Regions from separate parts of the Promicromonospora sp. NPDC060271 genome, predicted to be linked through region 2. Evidence: predicted binding sites of a transcription regulator. Region 2 holds the regulator's gene; the other holds the start of a gene.
The links. The regulator HrcA, encoded in region 2, represses chaperone genes, less so after heat shock. The targets are predictions, from matches to a motif close to TTNGCACTCGNNNNNNNCGAGTGCNAA.
Positions count from the first base shown of each region.

Region 1 (16,340 bases), on a different contig from region 2:
GGCCACGAGCAACATCTGCACGGCCCAGGCGCTGCTGGCCATCGTGGCCAGCATGTACGCGGTCTACCACGGCCCGGACGGTCTGAAGGCGATTGCCCAGCGCGTCCACCAGCACGCAGCGGACCTCGCGGAGACCCTGCACACGGCGGGCGTCGAGATCGAGCACGACACCTTCTTCGACACCATCCGCCTGAACACTCCGGGCAAGGCCCTCGAGATCGCGGCGGCAGCGGCCGACGCCGGCTACAACCTCTACGTCCCGGACGCCGACCACGTCCAGGTCAGCACGGACGAGACGACGACACCGGCGCACGTCGCGACGGTCGCCACCACCATCCTCACCACCCTGGGTCTGGACCCGGTGCCAACCGCAGAAGCCAACAAGGTGCAGGGAGCGTTCGCCGACTTCTCCGCGGAGGTCACCAGGACGACGCCGTACCTGACGCACCCGATCTTCCACACGCACCGCTCCGAGACCAGCATGCTCCGCTACCTGCGCAAGCTCTCCGACAAGGACCTTGCGCTCGACCGCACGATGATCCCGCTGGGCTCCTGCACCATGAAGCTCAACGCGACCGCCGAGATGGAGGCCATCTCCTGGCCCGGCTTCGCGGACATCCACCCGTACGCACCCGTCGACCAGACCCAAGGCTACGAGGAGCTCGTCCACGCGCTGGAGCAGCAGCTCGCCGAGATCACCGGCTACGCCGCCGTGTCCCTCCAGCCCAACGCGGGCAGCCAGGGCGAGTTCGCGGGCCTGCTCGCGATCAAGGGCTATCACGCGTCGCGCGGCGAGGAGGGGCGCGACATCGTGCTGATCCCGGCGTCGGCCCACGGCACGAACGCCGCCTCGGCGGCGCTCGCGGGCCTGCGGGTCGTGGTGGTGTCGACGGCGGACGACGGCGAGATCCTGCTCGACGACCTGCGCGCCAAGCTGGACCAGCACGGCCCCCAGGTGGCGGGCATCATGATCACGTACCCGTCGACGCACGGTGTCTACGAGGAGCACGTGCGCGAGGTCTGCGACCTGGTGCACGACGCGGGCGGCCAGGTGTACATCGACGGCGCCAACCTCAACGCGCTGGTGGGGCTCGCCCGGCCGGGTGAGTTCGGCGGCGACGTCTCGCACCTGAACCTGCACAAGACGTTCTGCATCCCGCACGGCGGCGGCGGCCCGGGCGTCGGCCCGGTAGCCGTGGCGGAGCACCTGGTGCCGTTCCTTCCCGGCGACCCGACGCCGGGGGTCTCGACCAGCGGTGCCGACAACGCGGCGGGCATCCCCGTGGCTTCGACGCGGTACGGCTCCGCCGGCATCCTCCCGATCTCCTACGCCTACGTCGCGCTCATGGGACCGGACGGGCTGACCGAGGCGACCAAGGCCGCCGTCCTCACCGCCAACTACGTGGCGAGCCGTCTCGACCCGTACTTCCCCGTGCTGTACACGGGCCCGAACGGGCTGGTGGCGCACGAGTGCATCCTCGACCTGCGCAAGATCACCGCCGAGACGGGCGTGACCGCGGAGGACGTCTCGAAGCGGCTCATGGACTACGGCTTCCACGCGCCCACCCTGGCGTTCCCGGTGCCCGGCACCCTCATGGTGGAGCCCACCGAGTCGGAGGACCTGGCGGAGCTGGACCGCTTCATCGCCGCGATGATCGCCATCCGCGGCGAGATCGACGCCGTCGGCGCGGGCACGTGGCCGCGCGACGACAACCCGCTGCACAACGCGCCGCACACGGCGGCGTCGCTCCTGACGGACGAGTGGACCAAGCCCTACTCGCGCGAGCTTGCCGCCTTCCCCGTGGCGAGCCTGCGGGCCACGAAGTACTGGCCGCCGGTGCGCCGCATCGACGGTGCCAAGGGCGACCGCAACCTGGTCTGCTCGTGCCCGCCGGTCGAGGCGTTCGCCGAGTGAGCTGTCAGACGACCCCGCACGTGTCAGACACCGAGGTCACACCGAGTGACCTGCATGTCTGACAACTCGCAGACGAGAGGAACTATCCATGGGTGAGGACCGGAAGACACCGCTGTTCGACGAGCATGTGGCGCTCGGCGCCTCGATGACGCCGTTCGGCGGCTGGCTCATGCCGCTGCGGTACACGTCCGACCTGGCCGAGCACCGCGCCGTGCGCGAGGCCGCCGGCCTCTTCGACCTGTCGCACATGGGCAACATCAACGTGACCGGTCCCGACGCCGCCACGTTCCTCGACCATGCGCTCGTCGGGTACATCTCCAAGGTCCGCGAGATGGGTGCGCGCTACTCGATGATCTGCGCCGAGGACGGCAGCGTGCTCGACGACCTGATCGTCTATCACGTCGCCCCCGGCGAGTACTCGGTCATCGCGAACGCGGCCAACGCGGAGCTCGTCCTCGCGAAGCTGCAGGAGCGCACCACCGGCTTCGACGTCGCGCTCAGGGACGTCCAGGCGGGCCAGGCGCTGATCGCGGTACAGGGCCCGCGAGCCGTCGAGACCATGCTCGCCACGGCGGGGCTCGCCGAGGACGCCGAGATCTCCGGCGGCACCGCGTTCGCCGACCTCAAGTACTACGCCTGCATGCGGATGCGTTTCGAGGGCGTCCCCGTGCTCGTTGGCCGCACCGGATACACGGGCGAGGACGGGTTCGAGATCTGGGTCCCGGCGGACCAGGCCGTCGCGCTCTGGCGCGCGCTGCTCGCGGCGGGCGAGCCGCTGGGCCTCGTCCCGGCGGGCCTGTCGGCGCGCGACTCGCTGCGGCTCGAGGCCGGCATGCCGCTCTACGGCCACGAGCTCGACACCACCACCACGCCCTTCGAGGCGGGGATGGGGCGCGTGGTGCGCCTCGACAAGGTGTCCGACGACGGTACGCCGCTCCCCTTCGTGGGCCGCGATGCCCTGGCCGCGCGCAAGGAGTCGGCGCCGGCCCGCGTGCTCGTCGGGCTGCGCGGTGAGGGCAGGCGCCCTGCGCGCGCCGACTACGACGTCGTGCTGAGGGCCGAGGGCACCACCCCGGGAGCGGTGGTAGGCAAGGTCACCTCCGGGGCGCCGTCGCCCACGCTCGGCTACCCGGTCGCGATGGCGTACGTGACGCCGGAGGTGTCGGCGGAGGGCACCGAGCTCGCCGTCGACGTCCGCGGACGGGCCGAACCGTTCGTGGTCGTGCCCATGCCGTTCTACCGTCGTCCCCACGACTGATCGAGTACTGAAACCCCCATCCCGCAAGGAGCTGTCATGGCTGACTTCCCCGAGAACCTGAAGTACACCACCGAGCACGAGTGGCTCGACGGTTCCACCCCCGCCGTCATCGGCGTGACCGACGTCGCCGCCGATGCGCTCGGTGACGTCGTCTACCTGGAGCTCCCCGAGGTGGGAGCCACCGTCGAGGCCGGAGCGGTGGTGGGCGAGATCGAGTCCACGAAGTCCGTGTCCGAGCTGTACTCGCCGGTCAGCGGCACCGTCACCGAGGTCAACACCGAGGCGGTGGAGAACCCCGAGATCGTGAACAAGGACCCGTACGGCAAGGGCTGGCTCTTCAAGGTCGAGGTGACCGGAGCGGGCGAGCTGCTCACCGCCGCGGAGTACGCCGCGCACACCGGAAGCTGACTTCCGCGGCCCCCGGAGGTCGCCGTCGAACCGCCCCTCAGGTCACCCTTGTGTGCATCTGGGGGGCGGCTTCGGTATCGGAACGGTAACAGTCGAAAAGTAGCGTCAGAACCGCGTCATGAACTCCATGCAGGGGGCTTAAGCCCATAGCAGCAACCGTAGGCCGGAACCCCAGAACCGGCCGCTGTGTGGAGGAAAACGACCATGAGCGTAATGACCCTTGACCACCGTGTGCCCAGCCTCACCCGCCGTGAGCGGGTAATCCTGGCGAACCTCACCGAGGACGCCACCCTCGAGCAGATCGCTCGACGCCTGTACGTCACCCGTAACACGGTGAAGACGCAGGTCCGTAGCGTCTACCGCAAGCTCGGCGTGTCCTCGCGTGCGGAGGCGATTGCCAAGGCGAACGAGTTCCAGCTCGCTGACTGACACACAGCACACCCGACGACGGCGCACTCCCCAGAGGCGCCGTCGTCGTTCTTTGTCCGTCCCCGGGTGGGAGACTGCTCCGCATGCAGGAGCCCCTCATCGACGTGGTCGCCGCCGCGATCGTGGACGACCTGAACCATCCCACCCGGCTGCTCGCCGCCCGCCGCTCTGCTCCGGCGGCGCTCGCCGGCCGCTGGGAGTTTCCCGGCGGCAAGCTGGAGCCGGGCGAGGACCATCTCTCCGCGCTGCACCGCGAGCTCGACGAGGAGCTGGGCGTGACGGTGGCCGTCGGTGCCGAGCTGCCAGGGCCGGACGGCGGCGTGTGGCCGATCACCAGCAAGCACCGCATGCGGGTCTGGTTCGCGCAGCTGCAGGACGGCGCGCCCGAACCGCTCGAGGACCACGACGAGCTGCGCTGGCTGACGGAGGCCGAGCTGGACGACGTCCCCTGGCTGGACGGGGACGTCCAGATCGTCACGGCCCTGCACGGGCACCTCGGGCCCGACGGGTCAGTGCGCGCCGGCTGAGACGTTCCTGCGGTTACGAGCCGCGGCGACCCGGTGCCCCAGGGGCACGAACGCGCCGTCCATCAGCACCGGCACCACATCGGTGGCGTCGACCTCTGTGGCGATCGTGACGTCGTCGGCGAACCCGGAGTCAAGGAGCTCGCGACCGCTCGCGGTCCCGCCCACCGTGTCCATGACGTCCTTGGTGCCCCGCCAGAGGGTCGTGGTCGCAGCGGTCTCGGGCGAGATGCTGACCTTGGGCAGCATCGTCGTGAGCCGCGCCGCGACCGCACCGACGGCCAGGTAGTCCTCGAGCGCGGGGCGCAGCGTGTCGTCGGGCCACCGCTCACCCACGGGGACCAGCACGACGTCGTGCTTCTCCGACGCGTCCAGGTGTGCCGCGGCGAGGCCGGCCACCGCCTTCGCGTTGCGCAGGCTGCCCGCGACGATGAGGGCGCCCCGGTTGGCGATGGTGTGGCAGATCTGCGCCGCGCCGGGCGAGGGGATGACGAGGCGTTCGGCGTCGAGGTCCTGCAGCGACGCGGGGGAGATGCTGATGCCGTCCTCCCACCGTGGTCCGGCGAGGGCTGCGCGCATGGTGCGCGCGAGCCGGGCCGCGCCCGCGGGATCGTGGTACGGGAACGGGTACACCCCGGCACCCTGCTCGCAGGCGACGGTGACAGCGGTGGAGAAGGAGAGCACGTCCACGACGACCACGAGCGACGCGCGCGCATCCGTGGCGGTGAGGGCGAGTGCGCCGGAGATGCCCCAGTCCGTGCGCACACGGGCAGGACGCTGGTCGAAGGCAGGGGACGTGTTTGCCACGAACGCATCGTAGTGTCACCCGAACTAGCCCATGTTTCGCGCTGAGCGAACACGGTTGCGGTTCGGGCGCTCTGCACACTCGCGGTGTCGGGTCATGGGCTGGCTGCGACCCTCCCCTCGGACGCTCCTTTCGAGGTCAGGGCCGTAACGACGGGCTTCGGAACCCTGGGCGAGCACACCGTCGCGCGTCGGCACGCCTGCCGAAATTTCCGGAGATGTCACCCGCCCGGACCTCGATGACGTCGCCGCTGCCATGGTCGCCCGACCCGATGGGCGCCGAGACGAGCCTGCCGAGGCCTGATCTGCGAGCCGGCCGTCAGCACGAGCCGACAGGGCGGTAGATTTGGCCCATGAGTGATTTCGAAGTGGCCCGTAGGCAGAAGCAGGAGCCCACGGCGACCCTGCTGGTACGCGCGATCGTGTGCTTCGCGCTCTTCCTCGGCGGGTTCGCGTTGATCGCCATCGGCGGGGCCGACCAGGGCGCATCGGCGCCGTACCTGTTCGTCGCCGGCATCCTCGCCGTCGGGCTGTCGTTCGGTCTGCCGATGATCGGTGCCACCGAGCGGTAAGCACGCCACAAGCAACGGAACCGAAGAGCGCCTGCCCGTGGTTCGGGCAGGCGCTCTCGTGCGTCGCCACGCTTTGTCACGCTCCAGGGCGTCGGCGAGACCCAGGTGCGCCGGTTCCCGGTCACCCTGGACGCCGACGGCGACACGTCCGTGGAGGTCCCGCTCCCCGAGCGCATCAGGCCCGGGTTCTATCACGTGGGCATCGAGTACACCGCGGCGGTCGAGCGGCCCGACGGACGGCTGGTCCTGCACCACGTCGACGTCGACCAGGCCAAGAAGATCTCGCTCCGGCGCGAGGTGCGCTTCCAGGGCGAGATCACGCATCCCACGGCGACCGACGGACGGCCGTCCCGGATCACCGCCCAGTTCACGTGGCTGCGCGTCAGCGCCGACGGCACCCCCTCGTGGAGCCCGGTGCGGAACACGACGGTGGGGCTGTACCACGACCCGGACGGCTCCCTCGAACGGGAGGAGGAGCCCGTGTTCGTGCGCACGCTCACCGTGGGCCCCGACGGCAAGATCTCCACGGTCGTGCCCGCTCGCGAGGGGGCGTGGGAGCTCCGGTACGCAGGGAGCGACCAAGCCGTCAGGAGGTACGGCGCGATCGCGCAGGGCAGCAATGGCGGAGGGTGCGGCTGCTGACCGCATGAGGCCTGGCGGCAGCTTCGCCGTCGGGGCCCGGAGACGTGCCCAAGGAGGGTCGCAGCCCCGCGCTGCGGCCCTCTTTTTGGCTTCTCCACTGGCCTCGCGGGCCGCCTCGGGACACGCTGTTACCCGTATGTCACAGGTTTGTTAGAACCCTTGACAGATTCAGGGGCAAGTGAAAACGTGACCTGCACCACGAACGAGCAGGACAAGCCCAAGGAGTAGCAATGGCGCAGTACAGGAGGCTCGGCGGGATCCTCGTGATCACGCTCGCCACGACGACCGGCCTGACGGCCTGCGGGTTCGGCGGCTCCCCGTCGGACGGCGGAGCGGAGGGCGGCGCGACCACGCTCGACCTGCTGGTCCCCAGCTACTCCGACGCATCCCAGGGCCTGTGGGAGGACGTGATCGCCGGGTTCGAGGACGCCAACCCGGACATCGACGTGAACCTGCAGGTCGAGTCGTGGGACAACCTCGAGTCGGTCATCGCCACCAAGATCCAGGGCGGCGAGGCCCCGGACATCTACAACGGCGGCCCCTTCGCCGGCTTCGCCGCTGACGAGCTGCTGTACCCGGTCGAGGACGTCACCTCCGACGAGACCTACGCCGACTTCCAGCCCACGTTCCTGGAGAACGCCGCGGTGGGCGACACCACGTACGGCCTGCCCTGGATCGCCTCGGCCCGTGCGCTGTTCGTCAACGACGCGCTCCTCGAGGAGGCGGGCGCCGAGGTCCCCGCCACGTGGGACGAGCTGCTCGAGTCCGCGACGAAGGTCTCCGAGCTCGGCGGCGGTGTGGCCGGCTACGGCATGCCGCTCGGTTCCGAGGAGGCGCAGGCCGAGGCGGCCGTGTGGCTCTGGGGCGGTGGCGGCACCTTCGGTGACTCCGAGGCCATCACCATCGACACCCCGGAGAACGTCGCCGGCGCCGAGTTCATCAAGAAGATGATCGACGAAGGTGCCACGCAGGCCGACGCCGGTGCGACCGACCGCAGCCCGCTGTTCGACATCTTCGTCCAGGGCAAGATCGGCATGCAGATCGGCCTGCCGCCGAGCGTGGGCCAGATCGCGTCGGACAACCCGGACCTCGAGTACTCGATCCACCCGATCCCCACCGAGGACGGCAGCCCGTTCACGCTCGGTGTGGCCGACCACCTCATGGCGTTCAAGAACGACGGTGACAAGCAGGAGGCCATCACCGCCTTCTTCGACTACCTCTACACCGCCGACGTCTACGTTCCGTGGGTCCAGGGCGAGGGCTTCCTGCCCACCACCCTCTCGGGCTCCGAGCAGCTCGCCGACGACGAGGCGCTCGCCCCGTTCCTCGAGGTGCTGCCGGACGCGCAGTTCTACCCCAGCACCAACCCGGACTGGTCGGCGGCGGACTCGGCGTTCAAGGCCCTCTTCGGCCAGCTCGACAGCGACAAGTCCGCGCAGGACGTGCTCGCCGAGATCCAGGAACAGGTCGACGCCGGCTGACGCCTCGGCGCTGACCGCTCGAAGCAAGCACGCGTCGACGACACCCGACGCTGAACCGAAAGCACGAGGAACCTCTGGTGAAGGACCTGTTGAAGGCCCTGCCATGGATCGGGCCCGCGGTCGCGCTCATCGCGGCCGTGGTCCTGTTCCCGGTAGGCCTGATGTTCTGGAACTCGACCCGCGACATCAGTCAGAGCGGCGTGGACGACGGGGGCGTTGGCCTCGCGAACTTCGCGACGGTGGTCGGCTTCCAGTACTTCTGGCCGATCCTCGGGCGGACGGTCGTCTGGGTGGTCGTCGTCGTCGGCTGCACCCTGCTCGGGTCGCTCGCCCTCGCGGCGCTGCTGAACAAGGCGTTCCCCGGGCGTCGCCTGGTGCGCATGGCCGTGATCGTGCCGTGGGCCGCCAGCGTGGTCATGACCACGCTGGTGGTGCACTACGGCCTGGAGCCGTACTTCGGCATCATCAACTCGTTCCTCGTGGACATCGGCCTGATCGACACGCCGGAGGGCTACGGCTGGACCCGGCACCCCGGGACCGCGTTCGCGTGGGCGATCGTGGTCGCCGTGTTCGTGTCGCTGCCGTTCACGACCTACACGATCCTGGCCGGCCTGCAGACGGTTCCCGGCGAGACCGTCGAGGCCGCGCGCCTCGACGGCGCAGGCGGGCTGCGCACCTACTTCAGCGTGGTGCTGCCGCAGCTCCGCGGTGCGGTGTCGGTGGCGGTGCTGATCAACATCATCAACGTGTTCAACTCGCTGCCGATCCTGCGCGTCATGACGGGGTCCATCCCCGGCTACGACGCCGACACCGTCATGACCATGATCTTCAAGTACATGCAGAACCAGCGGCAGATCGACCTGGCCAGCGCGCTGTCCGTCATCGCGTTCCTGGTGGTCATCGGGATCGTCGCCGTCTACGTGCGGGTCGTCCGCCCCCTCGAGGAGGTCTGATGACCGTGACCACCGCCTCGGCGACCGCGCCGCGCAAGGCGACCCGGCCGCCGTCGGACAACCGGAAGCGCGTACGGAAGTACACAGCGGACCAGGTACCGATCGGGTCCCTGCTGCTGCGCATGTTGGCAGGCCTCGTGGTTCTGGTGGTGTTCATGCTGCCGTACCTGATCATGTTCTTCGGCTCGGTGAAGACCAAGGCCGAGATCAGGTCGGTCGATCCCACGTACTTCCCCACGGAGTGGCACTGGGAGAACTACGTCACGATGTGGGCGACGCCCGAGACGCCGCTGCTGCAGAACCTGATCTCCACCCTGGTGATCTCGCTGTGCGCCACGCTGCTCGTGCTCGCCGTCGCGCTGCCCGCCGCCTACTACACGGCGCGGTTCCGGTTCCCCGGCCGGCTCGTGTTCCTGTTCCTCGTGATCGTGACCCAGATGGTGCAGCCGGCGGTGCTGACGTCGGGCCTGTTCCGCCAGTTCATCGCCCTCGGGATCCTGGACACGTGGGCCGCGATGATCCTGGTCAACGCGGCGTTCAACCTGTCGTTCGCGGTCTGGATCATGCACAGCTTCTTCGCGAGCATCCCGAAGGAGGTCGACGAGGCCGCGCAGATCGACGGCGCGGGCACCTTCACAGTCCTGACGAAGATCAACCTGCCGCTGGTGTGGCCCGGGATAGTGACGGCGGTGGTGTTCACGTTCGTCGCGTCCTGGAACGAGTTCGCGGCGTCGCTGGTGCTGCTGTCGACGGCCGGCAACCAGCCGCTGTCCGTGGCGCTGACGAAGTTCGTGGGTCAGTACGAGACGTCGTGGCACTACGTGTTCGGGGTGTCCATCGTGGCGATCGTGCCCGTGGTCCTCCTGTTCATGGCCATCGAGAAGCGGCTCGTGGGCGGCCTGGTGGCCGGGTCGGTGAAGTAGGCGAGCAGGGGCGCGCACAGTCGGTGAGCCAGGTCGTCTCGACCGTCGGACGAAATCTGTCCCAGTGGTGGACATTCGCTTAGCATGGTGGCGAACCCATCCAGAGCGGTCGAGAGTCCTGGCTCCCTGACACCGCAGCAACCTGCCGACTTCCTGCCTCGAGGCCGTGGCGTGAGGACGTAAGGTGCTCACGCCAGGTTCGATGGAGCAGCCATGGTCGCCGAGGTACACCCGCACCGCCCCACGGTGTCGTTCGAGCTCATGCCACCGCGTCGGCCCGATGCCGCACCGAACTTCTGGGAGACGGCACAGCGCCTCGTCGCGGCCCGCCCGGACTTCGTGTCCGTCACGTACGGCGCGGCGGGCGGCGACCGGGCGACGTCGCGCGAGGTGCTCGCCACGCTGCTCAGGGGCACGCCCGTGCTGCCGGTGGCCCACCTGACCTGCGTGGGTGCGTCCCGCGAGGACGTTTCCGAGGTGATCGACGAATTCCTCGAAGCCGGCGTGCGGTCGTTCCTCGCGCTGCGGGGGGACCCGCCGCGCGACGAGCCGGACTGGCGTCCCGCCGACGACGACGTGCGTTCCAGCATCGACCTGGTCCGGCTGCTGCGGCAGGTGGACGAACGTCGCTGTGCGGCGGACGCCAGCACCGCCCTGCGGTCGGCCGCGCGCCCGCTCACGATCGCCGTCGCGACGTTCCCGGACGGCAATCCCGGCGCCGGCACCACCCGCGAGCAGGAGGTGCGGCGGCTCCTGGAGAAGCAGGAGGCCGGCGCGAGCTTCGCGATCACCCAGTTCTTCTACCGGGCCGAGTCCTATACCGGGTTCGTCGAGTCGGCGCGCTCGGCGGGGGTGACCATCCCGATCCTCGCCGGGATCCTGCCCGCCACGGAGGCCCGTCGCCTGCGCCGCGTCGAGGAGCTCACGGGTGTCGCCGCGCCGCCCGGCCTCCTGCGGGAGCTCGACCGGCTCACGGGGCCCGGCGGCGATGTCGACCCAGAGGCCCAGCACGAGCGCGGCCTCCAGTACTCCACGACGCTCGCGCGCGACGTGCTCGACGCCGGTGCCCCCGGCGTGCACGTATACACGTTCAACAAGCATCGCCCAGCCCTCGACCTGCTGGAACGGGTGGGCCTGACGGGCCGCGCGGCCGCCTGACCCATCGCTGAGTGCTGGCTATTTGCGGGTTTCACGGGTCTGGACCCACAAATAGCCAGCACTCAGCGGTGTCGAGGGGTTGGCACTCTCGGGGGGAGAGTGCCAGAATTATGGCGTAGCCGGACGGCGGCCAGCCCGCCGTCGATCGCTGCGGCCCTGGAAGGGCCAGGGCCGCACCGTTGTAGGAGGTGATGCGCGATGGCTACCTACTGGGACCCGTTCCAGGAGATGGACCGGCTGTTCAGCACGTTCGCCGGCAACGCACGGCAGTCCGGCGGCATGCCGATGGACCTGTTCCGCACGGGTGACCACTACGTCCTGTCGATGGACCTGCCCGGCGTCGACCCCGGCACCATCGACGTGTCGGTCGAGGACCGGACGCTCACGATCCGCGCCGAGCGCACGCAGCGGTCCGACGGCGACGCCCAGTGGCTGGTCCGTGAGCGGCCGACGGGGACGTTCGCGCGGCAGCTGACGGTGGGCCGCGGTCTCGCCCTCGACCGCATCTCGGCCTCGTACGCCGACGGTGTGCTCTCGCTGACGATCCCGGTCAGCGAGGACGCGAAGCCGCGCAAGGTCGAGGTGTCGCACACCAGCAGTGCGACGTCGATCGGCCAGGGCGCGTCGCAGACGCAGCAGACCATCGAGTCCTGAACCTCACCTGTCAGACGCCCAGGTCACTGCGGTGGCCTGGGCGTCTGACGTGCCTGACGGGGCGGGCGGCGGCCTGAGCGGCGTCGCCGGACTACTTCGGCAGTCCGGCCTCAGCCGGGCGCATGGGGAGTTGTCCCCTTGCCGCCCGTGTGGCTCGTCGTGAGACTTGGCGCGTTCCGGCGTGACCCCGTCTCATGGAGGTTCAACCGTGCACTCACATGACCACTCTCACGACCACTCGCTCGGTCTCGGCCCTGAGGGTTGCGATCCTGACCGCCGGGACTTCGGCGAAGGCGCCAAGCTCGGCCGGCGCGACCTGCTGCGCGGCGCCGTCGTCCTCGGCATCGGTGCCGCGGGCGCGACCATGGCCGCTCCGGCGAGTGCGGCACCTTCGGTGGTGCGGGCGTCCGACACCCGGCAGTCCCTCGCGCCCGACCCCGAGGCGCCGTCCGACGCACCGCCGGGCGCGCTGGCCGGGGTGGAGGTCGCCGCGCCGGTCATCGCGAGCTGCGCCACCTGGGGCGCGGCCGCGGCCCGGGGCACCATCGAGACGGTCTCGACCAACCCGAACAAGATCCTGATCCACCACACGGCGTCGGCGAACGTCACCGACTACTCGCAGGCCGCCGGTTACCAGATCGCCCGCGACATCCAGCAGTGGCACTTCGACAACGGCTGGGTCGACACCGGCCAGCACCTCACGGTGAGCCGCGGCGGTTACGTGATGGAAGGCCGCCACGGGTCGCTGGGCCGGCTCCAGAGCGGCAGCGGCACCGTCGTGGGCGCGCACGCCCCGGGGCAGAACAGCCAGGCCATAGGCATCGAGAACCAGGGCACGTACACGAGCGCCACGCCGCCGGCGCAGCTCTGGAGCCGCCTGGTCGAGCTGTGCGCCTACATCTGTGACCAGTACGGGATCGCGCCGACGCAGATCTACGGGCACCGGGACTACACGGCGACCGCCTGCCCTGGCGACGTCCTGTACTCGATGCTGCCGCAGCTCCGGTCGGAGGTGGCGGCTGCCCTGGCCGGCTCGAGCTGGTCGGTCATCGTCGACAACACGTCGTCGGGCTTCGCGGCGGGCGGCTCATGGCTGACGTCGTCCTTCTCGGCCGAGCGGTACGGCGCGAACTACCGCTATGCGACGCCTGCCGAGGTGAGCGACCTGGCGACGTTCTCGGCGACGATCCCGTCCAACGGTTCGTACCGGGTGGAGGCGTGGTTCCCGGGGATCGCGGGCTACAACACGTCCACGCCGTTCATCGTCTACACGGGGACCGGCTCGTCGACCATCAGGGTGGACCAGTCCACGGGTGGCGGCGCGTGGCTGTCGCTCGGTACGTACTCCATGACGGCCGGCACCCGCACGGTGGTGGCCGTCAGCCGCTGGACGCAGGGCACGGCGTACGTGATCGCGGACGCCATCCGCATCACCCGGCTCTAGCCTCCGTGTCAGACGCCCAGGTCACTCCGGTGACCTGGGTGCCTGACACCTCGTCAGTCGTCCGCGCGCTCCTGGCCGCTCATCGCCTGGATGGACTGCATGACCTGCTCCGTCAGCTCGCGGCGGGCCTGTGCGGGCTTGGTGCCCGCCGCGATCTGGCGGGACGGGTCGATGGGCACGCCGAAGTGCAGCTCGACCTTGGCGAACCGCGGCATCTTGCCGATGGGCTTCACCTTGTCCGTCCCGAGCAGGGCAACAGGCACGACGGGCGCCTTGCCGGTCAGGGCCAGCCAGGCCACGCCGGTGTGACCCTTGTGCAGCTTGCCGTCGCGCGAGCGCGTGCCCTCGGGGTAGATGCCGAACGCGCCGCCGCGCTGCAGCACGGCGAGCGCGTCCTCGAGGGAGCGCTGGCCGGCACGCGGGTCGTCCCGCTGCACCGGGATGTCGCCCATCTTGGTGAAGAACCAGCGGGAGAAACGCCCCTTGATCCCCTTGCCGGTCCAGTACTCGGCCTTGGCCAGGAACGCGACGTGGCGCGGCGCCATGATCGGGATGAGCAGCGAGTCGATGAACGACAGGTGGTTGCTCGCCAGGATCACGGCGCCGCGCTTCGGGATGTTGTGCAGGCCAGTGACGCGCGGGCGCAGAAGCACTAGCACGAGGAGCGAGAGGATGAGCTTGAGGAACCGGTACGTCACCGGCCTATTGTGCACCCCTCAAGCGAACCTGTGGACGGGGTGATATGTGGTGAAAAAGACTAAAGAGACCCACAAGAAGCCCGTCTCCGGCCACCACGTCTAGCCGGCTGTCGCCTCGGCGTTCTCCGCCGCCTCCACGGCCGCCACCTGGACCTGGACCTCCCGCACCCGGGCGACGTCGAGCTTCTCACTGCGGTCGAACCGGTAGATCCCGTTCTCCTCCTGGAACACGTCGGTGAGCTGCGTGTAGCAGTAGGCGAACATGCGCGGGTCGCCGAGCAGCGCCTCCGTGAGCCCGCGGAACCGGGCGTGGAACTCCTCCTCGTCGGCCACCCGCTGGCCGTAGCCCCAGGAGTCGGGCGAGTTCCCCGACGCGGTCGCCGCAGCGTCCGGGTTCCACCAGATGCCGCCGTACTCGCTGACGAAGTACGGCTGACCGCGGTAGGGCACCGACATCTTGGTGCCGTCGTCGCGCGTGTTCTCGTAGGGCTGCCCGTCGGCGAGGTTGCCCACGAGCTCCGCGAACCTCGCAGGCTCCTGCTCGTACAGGTGCGAGTCCCAGATGTCGGTCTCGAGGACCCGGTGCGAGTAGCCGCTGGCGTCCAGCACCGGCCGGGACGGGTCGGCCACCTTGGTGGCGAGCCACATGGCGCGGGTGACGTCGTCGAGCTGCGTCATGCGGTCGTGCAGGTCCTGGTGCGTCTCGTTGAGCGGGCACCAGCCGATGATCGACGGGTGCGAGTGGTCGCGCTGGAGCGCCTCCATCCACTCGGCGACGAACGACGTCGTGGGCCGCTGCCCGTCGGCGGGCGTGCCGTAGCCGCTGACGCCCCAGTCGCCGAACTCGCCCCAGACCAGGTAGCCGAGCCGGTCCGCGTGGAACAGGTACCGCTCCTCGAAGACCTTCTGGTGCAGGCGGGCCCCGTTGAAGCCGGCCGCGAGGCCGAGCTCGATGTCGCGGGCCAGCGCGGCGTCCGACGGCGCGGTCATGAGCGACTCGGGCCAGTAGCCCTGGTCCAGCACGAGCCGCTGGAACACGGCCTGGCCGTTGATCCGCACGGCCTGTCCGTCGATGGACACGGAGCGCAGGCCGCCGTAGGAGCGCACGGAGTCCACGACGGCGCCGTCGGCGTCACGCAGCTCGATGTCTATCCCGTACAGGTGGGGGTCGCCCGGTCCCCAGGTGCGGACGCGGTCCGCGGGGACGACGACGCGCAGGGCGGGCGCCAGGTCGAGGTCGGCGCGCGCGGTGGCGGTCGCCACCTCGCCGTCGGCGTCGGTCACGGTGACCGTGACCGTGTGGCCGCGCCGGTTCGCCGACAGCGGCACCACGACGTCGAACGCCGTGCTGGCCAGGTCGGGCGTGATGCGCGGACGGCGCAGGTGCGCGGCCGGCACCGGCTCCAGCCACACCGTCTGCCAGATTCCCGTGGTCCGGGTGTAGTTGCACTCGAAGTTCGCGTAGCGGTTGCTCTGCTTGCCGCGGGCCTGCGGCCCGTGCCGCGTGTCCCGGGCCCGCACGACGACGGTGACCGTGTCCCCGGGGCTCGCGATCCCGTGCAAGTCGGCCGTGAATGGGGTGAACCCGCCGCGGTGTCGGACGACCTCCGTGCCGTCGACCCACACCGTTGCGTCGTGGTCGACGGCGCCGAAGTGCAGCAGGACGTGCGGGTCGTCGCCCACGGCGGCCCACTCCGCCGGGACGGTCACCTCGCGGCGGTACCAGACCGCCTCGAGGAAGTCGGTGTTCTCGATGCCGGAGAGCTGCGACTCGGGTGCGAACGGCACGACGATCTCGCCCTGGAGCGGGCGGTCGACAAGGCCGCGTTCCAGGCCGGAGTCGCCCGCGTCGACCTCGAACTGCCAGGTGCCGTTGAGGTTGAGCCAGCGGTCGCGGGCCATCTGCGGGCGGGGGTACTCGGGGCGAGGTACGGCGGTGGCCGTCGGTTCGCCGGCGGGCGAGAAGCGGTCGAGGAAGGTCATCAGCTGCTCCGTTGCGTCTACGACAGGTGCGCGGTGATTCAACACGGCTTCACTGCGGAATGCAACGTTGTATCAGGCGAGGCCGCCCGTGTGGTCGGTATTTCGTCAGGTGATCGGCATTCCGGGGTGCCGATCACCTGACATCTTGCCGACTGCCCGACGGGCTCAGCCGTGACTGCTCTCCCGGACCAGCAGGCGGTGCGGCACCAGCGCGTCGACCGGCTCGACGGTGGGGTTCTCGAGCTGCGCGAGGATCCGGTCCACGGCGGTCTCCGCGATCGCGCGCAGGTCCGGCGCCACGGTCGTCAGCGACGGGTTCGAGTACCTGCCGTCCTCGGTGTTGTCCCAGCCGGTGACGGCGAGGTCTGCAGGGACCCGCACCCCGTTCCGGCGCAGCGCGTAGAGCGCGCCAAGGGCCAGCTCGTCGTTGGCGCACACCAGCCCGTCGATCTGGCCGATCCGGGGCAGCACCTGCTCGATGGTCTCCGCGCCCG
Region 1 covers NZ_JBHXBG010000004.1:18,552-34,891, reverse strand. Annotated here, with positions in the region: gene gcvP (aminomethyl-transferring glycine dehydrogenase) at 1-1,915, shown strand, start outside; gene gcvT (glycine cleavage system aminomethyltransferase GcvT) at 2,004-3,173, shown strand; gene gcvH (glycine cleavage system protein GcvH) at 3,210-3,581, shown strand; gene ACFWE2_RS01245 (helix-turn-helix transcriptional regulator) at 3,786-4,010, shown strand; gene ACFWE2_RS01240 ((deoxy)nucleoside triphosphate pyrophosphohydrolase) at 4,094-4,537, shown strand; gene ACFWE2_RS01235 (2-phosphosulfolactate phosphatase) at 4,520-5,341, opposite strand; gene ACFWE2_RS01230 (hypothetical protein) at 5,692-5,910, shown strand; gene ACFWE2_RS01225 (hypothetical protein) at 6,016-6,552, shown strand; gene ACFWE2_RS01220 (extracellular solute-binding protein) at 6,783-8,033, shown strand; gene ACFWE2_RS01215 (carbohydrate ABC transporter permease) at 8,111-8,986, shown strand; gene ACFWE2_RS01210 (carbohydrate ABC transporter permease) at 8,986-9,909, shown strand; gene ACFWE2_RS01205 (methylenetetrahydrofolate reductase) at 10,123-11,067, shown strand; gene ACFWE2_RS01200 (Hsp20/alpha crystallin family protein) at 11,266-11,721, shown strand; gene ACFWE2_RS01195 (N-acetylmuramoyl-L-alanine amidase) at 11,930-13,165, shown strand; gene ACFWE2_RS01190 (lysophospholipid acyltransferase family protein) at 13,219-13,863, opposite strand; gene ACFWE2_RS01185 (glycoside hydrolase family 2 protein) at 13,963-15,846, opposite strand; gene ACFWE2_RS01180 (LacI family DNA-binding transcriptional regulator) at 16,012-16,340, opposite strand, start outside.
Region 1: the regulator HrcA is predicted to act here: its motif matches at 11,147-11,173, upstream of ACFWE2_RS01200 (Hsp20/alpha crystallin family protein).

Region 2 (7,593 bases):
CGCGGGGCGGTCAGGTCCAGCGGCCCAGGCGGTCGCTCAGGAGGGCTGTCGCCACCGGGCCCGCCGTCGACGTGCGCAGGACGTGCGGGCCGAGGCGGGCGAGCACCGCACCCGCGTCGATCAGCAAGGCGACCTCGGCCTCCGAGATCCCGCCCTCGGGACCGACGACGAGAAGCACCTCGCCCGCTTCGGGCAGCGCTACCGCCGCCAGGCCCGTCTTCGCCTCCTCGTGCAGCACGGCAACGGTCCCGCCCGCCGCGACGACCGAGCGGGTCCTGGCCGCGAGCTGCTTGGTGCTCAGCGGCAGCTCGACGTCGGGTATGCGGCAGCGGCGGGCCTGCTTGGTCGCGGCCCGCACGGTGCTCACCCAGCGTGCCCGCGACTTCGCGGCCCGGTCGCCGCGCCAGACGACGACCGACCGCTCGGCCTGCCACGGGATGATGGCGTCCACGCCGACCTCGGTGGCGGCCTCGATGGCCATCTCGTCGCGGTCGCCCTTCGCGAGGGCCTGGACGAGCGTCACGACGACGGCGGGCGCCGGCTCGACGTCCACCTCCTCGACCCGGAGGTGCACCTCGGCCCCGGCCACCGACTCGACGACGGTCCGCAGGCGTACTCCCGCGCCGTCGACGACGTCGATCCGCTCCCCCGGGCCGCGCCGCTGGACGACGCCGGCGTGCCGGCCCTCGGCGCCGTCGAGCACGTAGACCGAGCCCGCGGCGTACCCGGAGAGCGGATGGGCGGTGGACGCCTCCGCGAGAAAGACTGGCGCGCTCATGGGTCGGCGGTCAGCGGCCGCTGAACTTGTCGCGCAGCCGCGAGAACACGCCGCCGTGCGCGGACGCGAGGCGCGACTCGGGCCGCTCCTCGCCGCGCAGGACCGCGAGCTGCTGCAGGAGCGCCGTCTGCTCCTCGTCCAGGGCCGTTGGCACCTGGACCTCGATGTGCACGTTGAGGTCGCCGCGCCCGGTCGAGTGCAGGTGCCCCACGCCGAGGCCCTTGAGGGTCATGACCTGGCCCGGCTGCGTACCCGGGCGCAGGTCGATCTCCTGGAGCCCGTCCAGGGTGTCGAGCTCGAGGACGGTGCCGAGCGCGGCCGCCGTCATCGGCACCTGGAGGGTGCAGTGCAGCTCGTCGCCGCGCCGCACGAACGTGTCGTGCGCGCGCTCGCGGATCTCGACGTACAGGTCGCCGGCGGGGCCACCACCGGGGCCCACCTCGCCCTGGGCGGAGAGCTTGATGCGCGTGCCGGTGTCGACGCCCGCCGGGACGTTCACGGAGACGGTGCGGCGCGAACGCACGCGGCCCTCGCCTGCGCAGTCGGTGCAGGGCTCCGGGATGACCGTGCCGAAGCCGCCGCAGGCGGAGCAGGGCTGGTTGGTCATGACCTGGCCGAGGAACGAGCGGGCGACCCGCTGCACGGAGCCGCGGCCGTGGCAGACGTCGCAGGTGCGCGCCGAGGTGCCCGGCCGCGCGCCGTCGCCGGCGCAGGTGTTGCACACCACGGCCGTGTCGACCTGGATCTCGCGCTTCGCGCCGAACACCGCCTCGGCGAGCTCGAGGTCCAGCCGCACGAGCGCGTCGTTGCCGCGCCGGGCGCGCGGGACCGGCCCGGTGGGCTGCCCGCCGCCGAAGAAGGTCTCGAAGATGTCCTGGAAACCGAACCCGGCGCCGAACCCGCCACCGGCGCCACCACCGGGCGCGGTCGGGTCGACACCCATGTCGTACTGCTGGCGCTTGTCCGGGTTGGACAGCACCTCGTAGGCACGCGCGACGTCCTTGAACCGGTCCTCGCCCACGTTGCCTGCCACGTCGGGGTGCAGCTCGCGGGCCAGCTTGCGGTATGCCTTCTTGATCTGCTCGGGCGAGGCGTCGCGCGGAACACCGAGAATCTCGTAGTAGTCGGTCACAGGTCTCTCTCTTGAGAACTTAGGTGAAGAAACGTGGGGTGAAGAGGTGAGTGGTCAGTTGGGCAGCACACGCGACAGGTAGCGCGCGACGGCGCGCACCGCGGCGATGGTGCCCGGGTAGTCCATACGGGTGGGGCCGATCGAGCTCAGGATCGCGACGGTGTCGCCGTCGGACGAGCCGTAGCCGGACGTGACCACCGAGGTCTCCGACAGGCCCGCCAGCCGGTTCTCGTGGCCGATGCTCACGGCAACGCCCGCGTCGTCGGTCATGTCGGTGAGGAGCCCGAGCAGGACCACCTGCTCCTCGAGGGCCTCGAGCACGGGACGCAGGCCCTGTTCGAACCGCATGCCGGAGCGCGCCAGGTTGGCCTGCCCCGTCAGCACTATGCGTTCCTCGCTCTCCTCCGCGAGCGCCGCGGTGACCACCTCGGCCACGGCCGTACCCAGCGCGCGGTGCTCGTCGGGCATCGCCTCGGTGACCCGCGCGAAGGCCGTGCCGATCTCGGTGAGCCGGTGGCCGGCGGCCGCGGCGTTGAAACGCGCGCGCAGCTCGCCGAGCGTCCCGTCGTCCATCCCGACGGGCGCGTCGAGGTAACGCTGCTCCACCCGTCCCGTGTCCGTGATGACGACGACGAGGAGCCGCCCCTCCACGGAGGGCACGAGCTCGAGGTGCCGCAGCCCGGAACGGCGCAGCGACGGGTACTGCACGACGGCGACCTGGCCGGTGAGCTGCGCGATGAGGCGCCCGGCGCGAGCCACCACGTCGTCGAGGTCGACCGCCTCGGACAGGAACGTCTCGATGGCGCGCTTCTGGGGCACGCTCAGCGGGCGCACCTCCGCGAGCTGGTCCACGAACAGGCGGTAGCCCTTGTCCGTCGGGATGCGTCCGGCCGAGGTGTGGGGCTGGGCGATGAGCCCGGCCTCTTCCAGGGCAGCCATGTCGTTGCGCACGGTCGCCGGGGAGACACCGAGCTTGTGCCGCTCGGTGAGTATGCGGGAGCCCACGGGCTCCCGTGTCCGGACATAGTCCTCCACGATCGCTCGCAAGACATCGAGCCTGCGTTCTTCGCTCACCGCGTTCACCTCCGTCCCAGGTAGAACGTCCGGGACCTGCACCCGGGTTCCGGCCGGCGCTCCAGCACTCTCGCCTGCCGAGTGCCAATCCTATCCGGCACACGCCACAGGCCAAGCCCTCGACCCGCCACCCGTCCCCACCGGCCGGGCCCGAACGGGGCAGACCGGCAGGTCAGGGGTGCCTCACCCTAGTGGCCTCCCCGTTCGCGAGGGGCCGAATAAGGCAATGCCTTAGGTGCCGCCGAACACCTCGGCGGACCCGGTCCGAAAGATGCGGAGACCACCCGATCCGCCAGGGGTACCTCACGGACGAACCTTGAGTCATCGCCGGCGACGGGCCTGCGACGACCAGGAGGCACACACCATGTTCGGTTTCTCCGACTATGCCGAGTACCGCACCAACGAGCAGGAGGTCAACCGCCGGGCCGAGCAGTCACGGGTGGCCCGCGAGCGCAAGGAGAACGCCCGCCGGCGGGCGGCCGAGCAGCGCGCCGCAGAGCCCACCAGGCAGGCCGAGGCCGCCCGCACGGCCAGGCCCCGCGTCGCCTGACGCGCGGCGCCAGCCCGTGCCGGACAGCCGTGCCGAACAGACACGACCAGCGACGATGACCAGCGGACCGACAAAGGGACCGGCATGGGACGATGAGCCCATGCCGGTTCCCCGCGCCCGTCTGGTGGGTCGAGCCAGAGAGCTCGGCGAGCTCAGAGCCGCCCTCGACGCCGTCCGCTCGGGTGGCAACCGCACGGTGGTGATCGCCGGCGAGGCAGGGATCGGCAAGACCCGCCTCCTCGACGAGCTCAGCGCGCACGCCGACGGCGTCACCGTCCTCACCGGACAGTGCGCCGACGAGGGCTCCGGCCCCCTCCCCTACGCGGCCCTCGCCGGACTGCTGCGCGGCATCGTCCGGACGGTTGGCCCCGAGGCGGCGGTCGCCGCGGCCGGACCCGCCGCGAGCGCCCTGTCCGCCGTCGCACCCCAGCTCGTCGCACCGGCGTCCGACGCCGGAGCGGACCGCCTTCCCGAGGTCCTCACCAACCTGCTCGCCGGCCTCGCGGCCGAGCGCCCCGTCATCGTGATCATGGAGGACCTGCACTGGGCCGACGACGTCACCCGCGCCGTCGCCCTGCGCCTCGCCCGCACCGCACCCGCCGGACTGCTCCTGCTGCTCACCTACCGCAGCGACGACGTCGGCCGCGCGCACCCCCTGCGCAGCGTCATGGCCGAGCTCGACCGGGCCCGGCTCACGACCCGCCTCGACCTGGCCCGCCTGGGCGTCGCGGAGGTCCGGGAGATGGCGCGCGACCTGCTCGGCGGCACCACCGGCCGCCAGGACGGCCTCGCACGCGGTCTGGACCCCGTCGCCCCCGCCGGGTTCGACGCCGACCGCTCCGCCGAGCCGTTCGCCGACCTGGCCGACCGCAGCGAGGGCGTCCCCTTCTACGTCGAGGAGCTGGTCGGCTTCCTGGACACCGACCTGCCCGACTCCCTGCGCGACATCCTCCTGCTGCGCTACTGGAACCTGAGCCGCGAGGCCCAGGCCCTCTGCCGCGTCGTCGCGGCCGCCGGCCCGCGCGTCTGGCACGACGTGCTCGACGACGTCCTGGCCGACGTCACCACCGGCGTCGGACCCGAACCCGAGGACGGGCTGCGCGAGGCGGTCGACGCCCAGGTGCTGGTGACCACGGACATCGGCTACGCCTTCCGGCACGCGCTGGTCCAGGAGGCCGTGTACGCCGAGCTGCTGCCGGGCGAGCGCCGCCGCCTGCACGCCGCGTACGCACGGGCGCTGGAGGGCGCCCTCGTCCGGCGCGCCCGGTCGGTCGCCAAGCTGTCCCGGATAGCCGACCACTGGTGGCGTGCCGGCATCCTGGACAGGGCGCTCGCGGCGGCCGTCGTCGGGCACCGGGCGGCGGCGGACGGCGCGGCGTCGTCCACCGCGGTCGCCCTCGGGGAGCGCGCCCTGGAGCTCTGGGAACAGGTGCCCGACGCCGAGGCCGTGGCCGGCCTGCCGCACCACGAGCTGCTCCGCACCGTCGCCGAGTCGCTGCGCGGGTCCACCCGGACCACCCGCGCCCTGGCCGTTGCCCACGAGGCGATCGCCGAGTGGCCCCGCGACGACCCGGCGGGCCTCGCCGGCATGCTCTCCGACACGGCGCTCATCGCGGGCCACGCCGGCTCCGGCGAGGGGCCGGAGCTCATCGAGCGGGCCCTCGCCCTCGTCGAACCCGGCCGGGACGACGCCGTCCGCGCCCACCTCCTGATGCTGCGGGCGCGCCACGCCATGCTCGACGGCCGGACCGAGGAAGGAATAGTGGCGGCCACCGCCGCCTACGAGGCGGGGATCGCGATCGGCAGCCCCGAGGTCACGTCGGTAGCGCTGAACCTGCGCGGCGTGAGCCGGGTCCAGCGCGGCGACGCCGGCGGCTTCGCCGAGATCGACGCCGCACGCGATGCGGCGCAGGGCGCCTGGCGAGGGCTGAGCCGGTACTACACCAACGGCTCGGACTCCCGGATCCTCGTCGGCGAGTGGGACCGGGCGGTCGAGATCGCCCAGGAGGGGATCACGGAGGCACGCCGGCACGGCGCCTCCGAGGGCTCGCGAATCATGATCGAAGGGAACGTCGTCGAGGCCTGGATCGGGCGCGGCGACTGGGCCGAGGCGGCCGCCTGGTACGAGCGCACGGTGCCCCTGATCCACGACAGCGTGTACACCGCCTACCTGACCGAGCGCCGCGCCTGGCTCCTGATGTGGCGCGGCGACGTCGAGCGGGCACAGGCCGAGGCCCGCCACCGCGCGGCCACCTGGGAGCGGTTCGGCCGCCTGGAGGAACAGATCCGGTCCCGCAGCAGGGCCACCCAGGCGGAGCTCGAGCTGCTGCGCGGCGAGCCGGCCGCGGCGCTGGAGCGCCTCTCGGTGGTCGTCGCGCCGGACCACCCGCGCAGCCCGGCCTACGACCTCACGTCTCTCGCGACGGCGGCGCGGGCGATCGCCGAGCTCCGGGCGGCCGGCCAGGACGTCGACGACGCCCCGTACCGCGCGGCGCTCGCCGAGTGCGCTCACTGGCCGACGTTCCCCGTGTGGTCCGCGGTGTTCGAGGCGGAGCTGGGTACCGGCCCGTGGACGGCCGTCGCCGAACAGCCCGGCCCCGGGCCCGCCCACCTGCGCCCGTACGCGCTGTACCGGGAGGGTGCGCGGCTGCTCGAGGCCGGCGACCGGCCCGGGGCGCGATCGGCGCTCGGGTCGGCGATCACCGAGGCGGAGAAGATCGGCGCGGGGCTGATCGTCCAGCGGGCGCAGGGCCTGATCGACCGGGCCGGCCTGACCGGCCGTGGCGGGCCCGCCGAGGCGCCCGCGCCGACGGCGGCGGCGTCCTCACCGGCGGCGTCCTCGCCAACGGCGGGCGGCGTGCCGGACACGCTCACCCCGCGGGAGCAGCAGGTGCTCGCACTCGTCGCGGAGGGCTTGACCAACGGGCAGATCGCGGAGCGGCTGTTCATCTCGGCCAAGACCGCCTCGGTGCACGTCTCGGCGATCCTGCGCAAGCTCGGCGTGTCGACCCGCACGGAAGCGGCCCTCCGCGTTCCTCGTTGAGTGCTGGCTATTTGCGCGTTCAGACACTCCGAGAGCACAGATATCCAGCACTCAGCGGGGCGGCGGAACTAGGGTCAGCCCGTGGTTGACGAACGGTATGGGCCCGATGTGCTGTCCCCCGCTTTTCCTGGTGCGCAGCGGGGGCGGAGCCGGCCTACGTCGCAGCCCATGGCCGCCGATACCGGGCTCGTGGTCGAAGAGGTCGAGACCGGCTGGGTGGGCGCCGTCGTCCGTGTCGAGAAGTCGGGCGGGATGCACGTGGTGGTTCTCGAGGACCGGCGCGGCCGCACCCGGACCTTCCCGCTCGGCCCGGGATTCTGGGTGGAGGGCAAGCCCGTGGTGCTCACGGCGCCCGTCCTGCGCCGCGCGCCCGTCCAGCCCACGCGCACCGCCTCCGGGTCGGTGGCGGTGCACGGTGCCAGGGCCCGCGTGGCACGGGGCAGCCGCATCTGGGTGGAGGGCAGGCACGACGCCGAGCTCGTCGAGAAGGTCTGGGGCGACGACCTGCGCGTCGAGGGCGTGGTGGTCGAGATGCTGGACGGCGTGGACCACCTCGCCGAACGTCTCGCCGAGTTCCGGCCCGACGCCGACCGCCGCGTCGGCGTGCTGGTCGACCACCTGGTCCCCGGGTCGAAGGAGCAGCGGCTGACCGACGACGCGCTGCGCCACGTCCCGCAGGGCACCGTGCTGGTGCTCGGCCACCCGTACGTCGACGTGTGGCAGGCGGTGCGCGCCGAGCGGCTCGGGCTGGACCGCTGGCCGGTCATCGACAGGGGTACCGAGTGGAAGCTCGGCATCCTGCGCTCCCTGGGCTGGCCTGCCGAGGCACAGGCCGACGTCGCCCGCGGCTGGCAGCGGATCCTCGGCACGGTGCGCGACTTCCGCGACCTCGACCCGGCGCTGCTGGGACGAGTCGAAGAACTTATCGATTTCGTGACCACGTCATGAGCCATCTCGGAGGCCGCAGCCTCTACGGTTATGGCCATGTCCGAGAACCCGCAGCAGTCGCCTCAGCC
Region 2 covers NZ_JBHXBG010000220.1:85-7,677, forward strand. Annotated here, with positions in the region: gene ACFWE2_RS23195 (16S rRNA (uracil(1498)-N(3))-methyltransferase) at 11-778, opposite strand; gene dnaJ (molecular chaperone DnaJ) at 789-1,910, opposite strand; gene hrcA (heat-inducible transcriptional repressor HrcA) at 1,965-2,984, opposite strand; gene ACFWE2_RS23210 (hypothetical protein) at 3,349-3,534, shown strand; gene ACFWE2_RS23215 (AAA family ATPase) at 3,635-6,577, shown strand; gene ACFWE2_RS23220 (DUF3097 domain-containing protein) at 6,659-7,525, shown strand; gene ACFWE2_RS23225 (DUF4870 domain-containing protein) at 7,562-7,593, shown strand, end outside.